One region of the Pseudoalteromonas distincta genome, then DNA from elsewhere that is predicted to be linked to it. Evidence: predicted binding sites of a transcription regulator. Region 1 holds the regulator's gene; each other region holds the start of a gene.
What was found. The regulator sigma-54, encoded in region 1, starts transcription at its own class of promoters, with help from an activator protein. The targets are predictions, from matches to a motif close to GTTGGCACGNNNNTNGNNT.
Positions count from the first base shown of each region.

Region 2: a site for sigma-54 is predicted at 1,235-1,253, ahead of fliE (flagellar hook-basal body complex protein FliE). Genes of this name have one in related genera too.
Region 3: a site for sigma-54 is predicted at 1,490-1,508, ahead of FFU37_RS05245 (ferritin-like domain-containing protein). Genes of this name have one in related genera too.
Region 4: a site for sigma-54 is predicted at 1,216-1,234, ahead of FFU37_RS02320 (EF-hand domain-containing protein). Genes of this name have one in related genera too.

Region 1 covers NZ_CP040558.1:342,849-345,999, forward strand. The annotation lists gene ptsN (PTS IIA-like nitrogen regulatory protein PtsN) at 1-340, opposite strand, end outside; gene hpf (ribosome hibernation promoting factor) at 345-632, opposite strand; gene FFU37_RS01475 (RNA polymerase factor sigma-54) at 659-2,158, opposite strand; gene lptB (LPS export ABC transporter ATP-binding protein) at 2,228-2,953, opposite strand; gene lptA (lipopolysaccharide transport periplasmic protein LptA) at 2,950-3,151, opposite strand, start outside.
Region 2 covers NZ_CP040558.1:737,452-740,602, reverse strand. The annotation lists gene fliF (flagellar basal-body MS-ring/collar protein FliF) at 1-842, opposite strand, end outside; gene fliE (flagellar hook-basal body complex protein FliE) at 863-1,195, opposite strand; gene FFU37_RS03190 (sigma-54-dependent transcriptional regulator) at 1,352-2,818, opposite strand; gene FFU37_RS03185 (sensor histidine kinase) at 2,815-3,151, opposite strand, start outside.
Region 3 covers NZ_CP040558.1:1,178,696-1,181,846, forward strand. The annotation lists gene FFU37_RS05240 (IS4 family transposase) at 1-737, opposite strand, end outside; gene FFU37_RS05245 (ferritin-like domain-containing protein) at 1,003-1,446, opposite strand; gene FFU37_RS05250 (LysR family transcriptional regulator) at 1,624-2,562, opposite strand; gene aceK (bifunctional isocitrate dehydrogenase kinase/phosphatase) at 2,582-3,151, opposite strand, start outside.
Region 4 covers NZ_CP040558.1:520,843-523,993, forward strand. The annotation lists gene FFU37_RS02305 (EF-hand domain-containing protein) at 26-262, opposite strand; gene FFU37_RS02310 (EF-hand domain-containing protein) at 272-508, opposite strand; gene FFU37_RS02315 (EF-hand domain-containing protein) at 695-922, opposite strand; gene FFU37_RS02320 (EF-hand domain-containing protein) at 947-1,180, opposite strand; gene FFU37_RS02325 (sensor histidine kinase) at 1,511-2,968, shown strand; gene FFU37_RS02330 (hypothetical protein) at 2,970-3,151, shown strand, end outside.

The DNA of each region.
Region 1 (3,151 bases):
AGTGCTGTTGGTTATCGCCATCTGGTACGATGAGTGCGACAAAAATATCAACAGGGCGATTATCGATTGCATCAAAGTTTATTGGAGTTTCGCTAACGAGCACTAAAGCCAAAGGCTCTTCTGCACCGCTCATTCTTCCATGAGGAATAGCAATGCCACGCCCTATACCTGTACTACCTAATTTCTCTCTGCTCATTAAAGCATTAAGAATATCTTGTTGCGGTAAATACGGAAGTTTGTCGTGAGCAAGTTCGCTAATGAACTCTAAAATTCTTTTTTTGCTATTAAAAAGGACCGCAGCTTTGCTGCAGTCCTGGCATATAAGTGAACTTAATTTCATCATATTAGTGTCGAGCAAGCTTCTCTTTGTGTTTGATTACTTGGCGATCGAGCTTGTCGATCAACGAGTCAATAGCGGCATACATATCTTGATGTTCTGTAGAGGCAAATAGCTCAGCACCGCTTACGTGTATTGTGGCTTCTGCTTTTTGATTTAATTTTTCTACATCGAGAATGACATGAACATTATTTATATGATCAGAGTGTCTTTCAAGCTTCGCAAATTTAGTATTAATATAGTCTCTTAGTGAATCGGTTAATTCTACGTGACGACCAGTTAAGTTTAGTTGCATAAGCATTACCCTCTTAGTTTAGCGTCTTAAATCAGACTTTTACGCTGATTTGACGGTGGAATAGCAAGAGATTCGCGGTATTTTGCGATTGTACGTCTTGCTACTTTAATTCCTTGCTCAGCCAATATATCCGCTATTTTGCTATCACTCAATGGTTTTGCTGAGTTTTCTGCTGCGATTAATTTTCGGATAAGCGCACGTATTGCTGTAGATGAACATTCACCACCGTTTTCAGTACTTACATGGCTTGAGAAAAAGTATTTAAGCTCAAATATACCACGGGGTGTATGCATGTACTTTTGAGTAGTTACGCGTGAAATTGTCGATTCGTGCATTTCTACCATTTCAGCGACATCATTTAAAACCATTGGTTTCATGGCTTCAGGGCCATGTTCAAAAAAGCCTTGTTGTTGCTTAACAATACAATTAGTAACTTTTAATAGCGTGTCGTTTCTACTTTCTAAGCTTTTAATAAACCATTTAGCTTCTTGTAAATGTGAGCGAATAAACTGGCTGTCGCCACTTGATTTTACAGTGCGAGACATTGCCGCGTATTGGCTATTAACACGAATTTTAGGCATGCTATCTGGGTTTAATTCAACAACCCAGCGGCCTTTAATTTTTTTAACTGACACATCAGGAATAACATACTCAGATTCTTCCCTTACAATAGTATCTGCAGGTTTTGGGTTGAGAGTATGTATTAGTGTCATTACTTCTTTAAGCTCTTCTTCTTTGAGCTTAGTTTTTTTCATTAATGTACGATAGTCGCGAGCTGCTAATAGATCAATATGCTCGGTTAAAATCATTTTCGTTTCATTAATGTAAGGTGTTTCTTTATCAAATTGATTAAGCTGAATACACAAACACTCTTGTAAACTACGTGCAGCAATACCAACAGGATCAAACAGTTGGATGCGTTTTAATACCGCTTCAATTTCATCAAGTTCAACTTCGTTATCATCTTCGTTTTCTTGATTAAAGCTTTCTAAAATTTCTTCGCAACTGAGAGTTAAAATACCTGAATCATCGACAGCTTCTACAATCGCAATAGCGATGGCTTCATCGGTAGGGCTAAATGGCGTTAGTTGTAATTGCCACATTAAATACTCATGGAGCGTTTCAGTAGAGGCGCCTTGGTATATAGATTCATCTTCAGGCATTGGACCTGATGAGGCTGCAGGAGCGGCACTCATGTACTCATCCCAACTAACATCCATAGCCATGTCGTCACTTAGCGTGTCTTTTGCAAGTGCTTCACCAGTATCTTGTTCGTATTCGCTCGGAGCATCATCAGCAGATGCGCTAACAGTTATGTCATCGGTATCAGCTTTTTGCTCGTTTTTACCAGCAGCGTCTTCAGAATAGTCTGCCTCTTCAACCTCTAATAGTGGATTACTGTCGAGAGCTTCTTGTATTTCTTGCTGGAGATCCAATGTACTGAGTTGCAACAAACGAATAGCTTGTTGCAACTGTGGAGTCATTGTAAGTTGCTGGCCCATGCGCAGCTGTAGTGATTGCCTCATGTATCTCTAACAATCCTTTTATGTTGTTATAATTAATACTAGCAGATGCTTAAAGACATGGCGTAAATGTTACAGCCTAAATTGCTCGCCTAAGTAAACATCGCGTACTGTTTTATCATTTAATACGTGTTCTGGAGTACCTGATGCAATCAGCTCCCCATGAGAAACAATGTAGGCTTTTTCACAAACATCAAGGGTCTCTCTTACGTTATGGTCGGTAATTAAGACACCAATCCCACGATTTTTAAGATGTTCTATTATTTTCTTTATATCTAATACCGAAATAGGGTCAACACCGGCAAACGGTTCATCCAGTAATATAAATTTAGGATCTGCTGCCAGTGCTCGTGCTATTTCTACACGACGACGTTCTCCACCCGATAATGCCATACCTTGGCTATCACGAATGTGTTGTATGCTAAATTCATCTAATAAGTTATTGAGTGTGTCTTCTCTGGCTTGTTTATTTAGTTCTTTGCGCGTTTCTAAAATGGCCATTAAGTTTTGATAAACAGTCAGCTTTCTAAAAATCGATGACTCTTGTGGTAAGTAGCCTATGCCTAATCTAGCACGACTATGCATAGGTAAAAGAGTAATATCGTTATCATCAATAGATATTTTACCTTTGTCGCTAGGAACAAGCCCTACAATCATATAAAAAGTCGTTGTTTTACCAGCACCGTTAGGGCCAAGTAAGCCAACTATACTGCCAGCTTGTACTTCAAGGCCGACGTTTTTTACAACTTCACGACCTTTATAGCTTTTTGCCAATAGTTCTGCTTTTAATGTGCTCATGGTTGACCTTTATCGCCTTTTTTACTTTTTTTAGTTTCGATCGGTACTAAAATTGTGTGAACGCGGTCAGTTGAGTTTTCATCTTTTTCGGCACTGATTAGCTGCTGCTCTATATCGTAGGTAATGCTTTTAGCATTTATTTTTTGTCCCGCTTGCGATACTTGTGCATTACCAACAAGCGTTAAAAAACGCTTAGAT
Region 2 (3,151 bases), 390 kb from region 1:
GTATAGTTTGCAAGCCCAACAACCGGTATTAAAATACTGTCTATTTTTTCAAGATACTCTTGTTCGCGCTTACGTTCTAAATCGTATTCTTTACGAGAGCGTGCTGCTAATGAGCTTTGCGAACCTGAATTTAATAATCGACCATTTTGGTCAGTAACTGTAACACGTGCAGGCTCTAAGCCTTGTACTGCTGAAGCAATCATATCAACAACAGAGTCTACTTCTTCACGGTCAAGTGAGCGGCCACGCTTAAGTGTTAATACAACAGTAGCAGATGGTTTTTTCTCTCTGCGGGCAAATACGTTTTCTTTAGGGATGGCTAACAATACTTTGGCGCGAGTAATGTTATTTAGCTCTTCAATGGTGCGTGCTAATTGCTGTTCACGACCATGCTTTAAGCGTTCACGCTCCAAGCGCTGGCTTACACCAAAGCCCATATCTTGCATAATTATGTCAGAACCAGATGCAGGGCCTTGCTCTAACCCTTCGCGGGTCATTAGCAATTTAATGTTTTGGTATTCGCTTTCATCAACCGATACAACATTGCCATCTAGTTGGTATTCAATTTTTTGAGCATCTAAAAAGTCTAATGTTTGAATAAGCTCTTCTGTTTGCATTTTGCCTAACGGGCGCATATCTGGCTGACGAGCCCAAATAATAATAAAAATCGCGATAGCTAAACAAATAGCCAATGCTATAACCAATGTTACTTGGCGCAATACATCAACACCATTTAAAGCACTTAAGTAGCCTGACTTTTGTTCTTGTTGATCATCACCACCACTTTGGTCAATACCGCCACCAGCAAGTGCTAGGTCTGTAGATTGGTTAGATTGCGCCACAATAATTCTCCACTACCTAATTAAACAGGCATGTTCATGATTTCTTTATAAGCTTCAACAAGTTTATTACGAACCTGTACTGTAGCCTCAAAAGCAACTGATGATTTTTGAGAAGCAATCATCGCCTCAGCAAGAGATACACTTCGATCCCCCATCTCAACTGCTGTTACTTTTTGCGCGGCATCTTGTTGTAACCCGTGCACTGAATTTATTGCATCACTTAGCATGTCGCCAAATTGTGCTGTAGAAGTAGTCTGCACCTGAGTTGGCAGTTTATTAGTTTGATTATTACGGCCGGCTTCTAAAGCCATTGATTGCATTTCTTGAAATACAGCACTGTTTTGAATTTTCATAATTTATCTCTGACACGCAGTGAACTCTTATAAGTAATAAAGCACAAAGCATGCCAAATAATTAATCATTAAAATACAGTAGGTTAACTTTAATTTGTGTGAGTCAGAGTTTTGACAACCCTAAGCTCGCAGCGCAAACTTAGGGTTTATAGGAGGTTATGCAGGAAGTGAAATACCTAAATCGCGCATTTGCGCTAGTTTATAACGTAAAGTTCGTGGGCTTATGCCCAACGTTTCGGCAACGTCTTTACGCTTACCTTGGCAACGTGCAAGGGTTTCTAAAATAATTCGATGCTCTTTGTCTTTAAGCTCATCTTTATAGCTACCGGTATCTGCCGCTAATAAACCTTGTTTAGGCTCATCCTCAGCATGCGACTTTTCATCATAATATGCAGAGCTTAACGTGCTTTTATCAACACCTTTGTTTGCGTGAGCTAACTCTGTTGGCGATACGGTTTGCGCCGGTGCCAATGAAGGCTCCATAACAAAGTTATTAGATACTAAGTTTTCGATAAAAATAGCATGCTCGTTTATTGTGTTACACGTGCGCAGTATAAGCGCACGCTGTATAACATTATCAAGCTCGCGTACATTACCAGGCCACGCGTGAGCCAGTAACTTTTGCTCAGCAGCTTTATCTAAATACGCCATAGGCTCTTTGCTTTTACTTATATGGCGCTCAATTAAATGCTTAGCCAATACAATAATATCGCCAGGGCGTTGGCACAATGGTCGCCACATAAGTGGAAAAACATTAAGCCTGTAATATAAATCTTCTCTAAACTGATTTTCAGACACGGCTTCTTTTAAATCACGATTACTGGTTGCCAAAATACGTACATCGAGCTGAATAGTTTTACGCCCCCCTAAACGCTCTACTTCACGTTCTTGCAGTACGCGTAAAAGTTTAGCTTGTAGCCCTAAATCCATTTCAGTAATTTCATCAAGTAAAATAGTACCGCCTTGTGCTTGCTCAAACTTACCCGGACATGCTTGAATCGCCCCCGTAAAAGCCCCTTTTTCGTAACCAAATAACGTGGCTTCGAGCATATTTTCAGGAATAGCCGCGCAGTTAATCGCTACAAATGGCTCATTACATCGGCTCGACTTATCATGAATATAACGCGCAAGTACTTCCTTACCTGAACCACTTGGGCCAAGTACCATTACACTTGCATCAGAGCGTGCTACTTTACTTGCAAGCTCCAATAATTGAATACTAGTTGGGTCAGCAACAATGGGGCCGTCGGTTTCTTTTGCTTTTTCAGGCAAATAACGGCTCACCATATTTAACAGCACTTCAGGTGCAAATGGTTTTGCCATGTAGTCAATTGCACCTAGGCGCATGGCCTCTACCGCATCGTCAATTGTGGCATAGGCCGTCATCATCAATACAGGTAAATCAGGGTGGTTTAATTTAATACTGCGTAGTAAATCAAGGCCACTCATTGCGCCCATTTGCACGTCGCTTACAACAAGCGAAAATTGATCTTTTTTAAGCAGTAACATTGCTTGCTCAGCACTGCTCGCTGCAACACATTCAATACCCGACATTTCAAGGGTATCTATTAAGGCTTCACGAAGCCCTGCGTCATCTTCGACAACTAAAATAGTGTTACTCATAATGACCCCTCTAATTTAGATGTTGCCTTAATAGGCAATAACAAGCTAAAGCAGGCACCACCATGCGTATTATTAGTCACATCAACACGGCCTTGGTGCGCACTAGCCACCGAACTCACTACAGCAAGCCCTAAACCTGTGCCCTGACTTTTTGTAGTAAAAAATGGTTCAAAAATTTTATCGCTTTGGCTTAAATCAACACCTGGGCCATTGTCGCTCACACTAATACGAACCATATCTAAATCTTTTAAATCTCTTTGTGCGCTAATTTTTACTTTTGCGCCGCCGCCAATAACTTGAATACTATTGTGCACTAGATTTTGAATAGCACTG
Region 3 (3,151 bases), 840 kb from region 1:
GCGCTGGAGATGATTTCATACTGTAAGTCGGGCCTTGCTGGTATCAGCCAGTGCCTCATCTCCCCAGTTTGATGCCAACGGTTTAACAGGCCTAAAGAATAATATCCTTTATCAAACATAGTCAGTGAATTATCTGGTGTACGTTCAATTAAACGCTCAGCTAATTTCATCTCGTTGGTTTTATAGTTATCAAACTCGCTACTGAGAAGTTGATGGCTGGTCAATTCCATATGACAGACCATGCGTATTTGAGGAAAGGCTGTATCACCGTATTGGTTGCTACCTGAAGAGAAGGCTTTACGATTATCAGGCGTGTCGGCTGTTCGCCACACAACACCGTCAACAGCTAATAGGTTCAAACCATTCCATGTTTCGAATGACTGTTGCTTATACATTGATTGAGCAGATTTATTGAAAACGTGTTTAACGGAATCATCACCTAACCTTTGTCTCGCCTGTACCATCGCACTTGGAGCAACGAGTTGGTTCTTGCCAGGTAACATGATATCTAGCTTATTAGCGATATTCCAAACTGATTCTTTTCGAAACAATGCCATGCCAATAACTGACCACAAAACGGCTTCAAGCGGTAATCTTCGCTTACGAACGGTTGCAATCCCTGCTTGTTGAAAACCTTGTTCAATGATTTCAGGGTCAAGAATTTCTGATAATTTTTCAAAGGTATGGTATCGGCTGCTTTCTTCAAGTGTTGCTTGCAGTGCTTGTTCTATATTCACAAAAAATCCGTAGTTAGTTTCCTAACTACGGATTTTGCATGATCGTTTGGATCGGTCAACCGGTCATTTTCTTAACTGATCGGCATTAGCCGAAAGGCCCTTTTTTTGGTTTTAGCTTGGGCTGATTTTATTGAGTGAACATCAAGCTCTTCAAAATGATTTTTTTTAAACAATATACTTTAAATATGACGTGAAGCGAGGCGGTGTATTAGAGGCAATAAAAAACCCAGCTCGAGGCTGGGTTCTAGTTATGCGCTATGTCAGCTTAATGCTTTTGCATACGGCTCATTTCTGCATGGCAGCTTTGCATTGTTAATAATGTTTTAGCCAGTGCAGCTTCGCAGTCAGCTGGTTGCGGTTTATCCATTGCTGCTTTAATTTCTTCAAGGGTTTTATCTTCTACCTCTTCGAGCTCTTTTACATACGTGCTGTCGTTGTGTGAGGTGAAAGTAGTCAATAGGGCTGTGTACGCACGTCGTGCTTCAACTGCGAAAGATGAGCCATCTTCGCGTTCGCCTTTTTCATTAATTGCATATGGCTGCAAGCGCTCAACACTCACTTTTCGGGCATCTATCATACGCTGAAAAAGTGCACCAATAGCAGGGTCTTCAACTTTTTCCTGTGCTTTTTGATAAAAATCGATGCCGCTGTTCATAACTTGAATGATGTCAGTAATATGATTTACTTCTGATCCTTGATGGGTGTTCATAATGACCTCTTTAATTAAATGAATGTATAGTTCAATTTAATAAAAGCAATGTATGTTCCACGTTTCAATAGTTATGTAGTCATTTGATTTTATTGGTTTAATTTTATTTTAGTAAGATGCTAAGTTAACAGGCAGAAAATTAACCTAGCAATTTTTACATTATATTGTGTAATAAAGTTATTTTAGCTCTTCAGCTACTTCAGCTACTTTTTGACGTAACCAAATGTGACTCGCATCGCGATGTAACAGTGGGCTCCAAATCATATCAAGCTCAAAAGGAGGGATTGGAAATGGTGGCTCTAAGATTTTAAGCCCCGGATCATCTAAATATATATTTGCGGCTTTTGAAGGAAGGGTCGCAATTAAATTTTTCTCTTTAGCTAAATGAATTGCCACATGGTAGTTACGTGTAAAAGTGGCAATATTACGATGCTTACCAAAGTGAGCAAGTGCTTCGTCAACCCAGCCAAGTTTTTGCACATCTTTAGGGTCCATGCCTACACCTACACCAAAACCTGTTTTGCTTACCCATATATGGCGCGCTTTTAAATAGCTATCAAGGCTAAAGTTTTCAATTATAGGATTATCGGCTTTTACTAAACAGCAAAAACTATCTTTCCAAATACGTTTATGATGAAAAGACTGCGGTAAGTTTTCAAAACGGTTGATTGCCATATCTACTTTACCGTTTTCTACATCATGAAAGGTGACATCACTTGGTGTGAGTATATCTAAAGTAGTATCGGGGGCTTCTTCGTGCAATTTACTTAAAAGCTTTGGTGCTAATGTACTTGCAGCGTAATCACTGGCCATTATTCTAAACACACGCTTACTTTGGCTTGCCTCAAATTCTCGATTAGGTGCTAGAGTTTCTTCAAGGGTCATTAAAATGCCACGAATAACGGGTTGTAACTCCAAAGCACGCTCGGTAGGTACCATACCATCGCTGGTACGAACTAAAATAGGGTCGTTAAATAAGTTACGAAGACGTTTAAGGCCATTACTCATTGCAGGTTGCGTTATACTCAATTGATTAGCAGCGCGTGTTACGTTGCATTCTCGAAGCAATGTATCGAGGTAAACGAGTAAATTTAAATCTATTTTACTTATATTCATTGTGTGTGTCCTTTAGCGCTTACCAGTGGTGAATAAAGCGCTGTGCTGTCGGGTATGGGTAAATATGACTTACCTGACCATTTTTTATATCTTGTTGTGCCTGCTTCCAAAAGCTAACATCTATAAGCTCTGGATGAGTGCTGAGTAAAAACTTTTTATACATAGGGTTTGGCATTACAAATGTACAAAGTTGCTCAGGAAATACGTCCTGTGGTGCAACAGAGTAACTTTGTTCATCCATTAGATAGTCGTCATAGCTCTTTGCTTTTGGTAATGCTCTAAAGTTCATATCGGTTAGATATTGAACTTCATCGTAATCGTAAAAAATAATACGTTTGTGCTTACTTACACCAAAGTTTTTTAAGAGCATATCACCAGGGAATATATTAACAGCAATCATTTCTTTTAGAGCTTGCCCATATTCTTCAATCGCGTCGGCGACACTTTCTTCATCAGCATTTTCTAAAAACAAGTTAAGAGGTGTCATGCGCCGTTCAATATACAAATGCTTGATGATCAACCAATCGCCCTCAATTACCATTGATGAGCCAATTGTTTTATGTAATTGCGCAAGTAAATTACTATCAAA
Region 4 (3,151 bases), 180 kb from region 1:
TAAAATATCTAGCTTTTGAAAGGGTTTATTTACTAGCGTATAAACTGTATTCACTTAGCGTTAGCTTGCCGTCTTTGTCTTGATCGTAGCTTGAAAACCGAGACCACAAAGCGGGGTCTACAGCGGTTTCTGAACGTGTTAAAAAACCATCCTGGTTTCTATCAAGTTTTTCAAATTGCTCTGCAACATTGTTGCTTGCAGCAAAGCCTAATGTGCTAAAAATACTAAACGCAAAAAGCGCTATATAGCTTGTTTTTTTCATGAAAAATACTCAGTAGAGGTTATTGGTAAGGTAATTTTTAAATTCGATTAACGAAATTTGGTTATCTTGGTTTTTGTCCCATTTTACAAATGTGTTTAATAGTTGTGGTTGGGGATCAAGTTCGTCATGCGTTAAATAGCCACTTTTGTCGCTATCGAGGTGATCAAAGCGTTGCTTTACATCAAGTGCAGCGGCATCAAAGCTTAATAGCATTAAGATGCTTATAATAAGGGGAAGTATCTTCATGGTGTTCCTTCCAAAAGATGTATTTAAAGTTTGTGGCTAAAATAAAGTGAAAAGGAAAAAGCACTTGCCGTAATTTAACTCCCAACATTAAATCCTTTTACACACTCCCTCAGGGATTATGGCAAATGCTTTTAATTCCAGTTTACCTATAACAAGCTTAAGTAAAGCTTAATCAGTAATTACTCATTAAGGTTTAAAGCTTTCAAATTCTTTTTTTGAGACCTTTTCATCACCGTCTTCATCTAAGTCGGCAAATTGTCTCATTACTTCCTTGTCTTCCTTTGCTTCTGCAATTGATATTTGTCCGTCCATGTCTTTATCTAAGTGGGCAAAACGCACATTTGTTGGCGATGCAATTACGGTGGCACTAATTGCTAAAAACATTAATGAAAAAGCGGCTATAAGTTGTTTCATAATCACGTTCCTTATTAAATGAGTTTATTGAATAAATTTTTTGAATTCATCTAGCGACAATTGCCCATCTTGATTAGTATCAATTTGAGAAAAATTCTCGTGTAACACAGCATCTTCACCTGCTTCGGCTTCACTTAATGTGCCGTTACTGTCTTTATCAAGTTCGTTAAAAGTCGCGTGAACGTCCATTGCGTGTGCATTAGCGCCTAAAAAGCCTAAAGCCAGTAATGATGAAATTACTAAAATGCGTTTGTTCATAATTATTTCCTTATTGATTAAAGTTATTACTCCTATTACAAAAATGGTGCCAATAATAATTGTTGTTATTTTTCAACTGGTTATTGTTTTAGCTTTAAGCCAGTGAGAAGTTTTTACTGGGTTTATTGTAATTTTTGTGCGCCTTTTGCAACACTATTTAATGGGGTTAAAAGGGAGTTTATTAAAATCAACGAGTTACGTTGTCTCTATTTGGCGACACATTGTTTTGTAGTGCTGGCTGTTAATCGTATTAAATATAATTGCTGGTTCAGCTAGTGTATAAGGTAAGCACTTAATAATAGAACGCTTAACTTAAAAGGACTAAACGAAATGCCAGCAACCATAGCTAAAAAATACCAAGCAATGCTTAACTGGCGGCCTAATTTAATTGGGCAATTTGCAATGAGTATGCTGCTTTCGTTACTGCCGCTTTCTATAGTGGTGATCGTATTTTTAAATGCGCTTAATAAGCAATTAGCGGTTACTCAAAGTATTGTGAGTAGCAACTACCAAGTTACCAAATCGTTTAACACTTTAAAGCAAGAACTCAACAGTCTTGAACGCGCCACTAGACAAAACTGGGTATTAAAAAGTGAATCGCTAGATAAGCTCATTGTTGATAAATGGCAATCATCCCTACAAAGCATTGATGAACTCAAATTTGTAAACACGAATAAAGAGTATATCAACCAATGGCAACGCTTATATACCACCTTACAAACCGCGCATGTAAAACTCGTTGAGCAAAAACAACAACAAGCTGAGCTATTTGTGCCAGTGAGCGATTTAATTGCTGAGCTTACTTTATGGTTACGTGATAAAAACGAAGCGCAAATTACCAATAACCAAAATGAGCTTACAAGCCTGCAAGCGTCATTTATAAACTGGCTGGTGGCACTTATCCCACTGACTTTAATTGTTGGGGGAGGTTTTTTATGGCGCATAAGTGGGCGGCTAAAAGGGTTAACTACGGTTATTGATAAGCTTGGGCAGGGGCATTGGCAGCAAAAAATATCTGTGAAAGGTTCAGCTGAGCTTGTTGAGCTAGGAGAAAAGCTCCAATGGGTACAAGAACAGCTTCATATGCTTGAGCAGCAAAAAGATACTTTTTTACGCCATGTAACTCATGAGCTAAAAACGCCGCTTGCTTCAATGGTTGAAGGCACTGACTTATTAACTGATGAAATAGTAGGCCCAATTACTGCTGAGCAAAAAGCGGTGCTTGAGCTCATTAGCCAATCTATGGTGCGCCTTCGCACAATGATTGACAGTTTGCTGAGTTATAATGCGATTCGCACCAGTAAAGACAGCTTAAGCGAAGTTGAATTTAGTCTTCTTATTAATAAAATTAATAGCCATTTTGAGCATCGCTTAACTGCGCGTCAGCAAGCTCTGCAGTGGCAAAATACTTTACCTAACAAACCGCTTGCTTTACCTAGTGAGCTTATTGAGATGATTTTAATTCAGCTTATTTCAAATGGCTTAAAATTTTCAGAAGATAAGCAAAGCGTTACTATTAATTTAGCGCTTGAGCAAAACCAGCTTTGTATCGTTGTGATTGATAAAGGCTGCGGTATTAAAGAGCAAGAAAAAACTCAAATTTTCAGCGCATTTTATCAAGGTAAACACAGTAAAAATGTTACGCTGCAAGGCAGTGGACTGGGTTTAACTATTGTAAAAGAGTCTGTTGAACAGCTAAGAGGTACACTTAGTGTTGAGCATAACGAGCCACATGGTTGCCGGTTTTCAATTAAAATTCCCATAACAAAAAATCTAGGAGTTAATTAACATGCGCTTGCGTTTAATCGCTATTTTATGTGTGCTCAGTAGCAGCATGGTTATATCAGGTTGTGAAATTAATAATGGGCAAGAAGAGCGTGTGTCAATTACACCTGCACCTGTGGTCGATACAAAAAAAGCGAACGATAAAAACAGTAACCCTAGTCCAAAGCCTAGACCAAAAATTGAGCC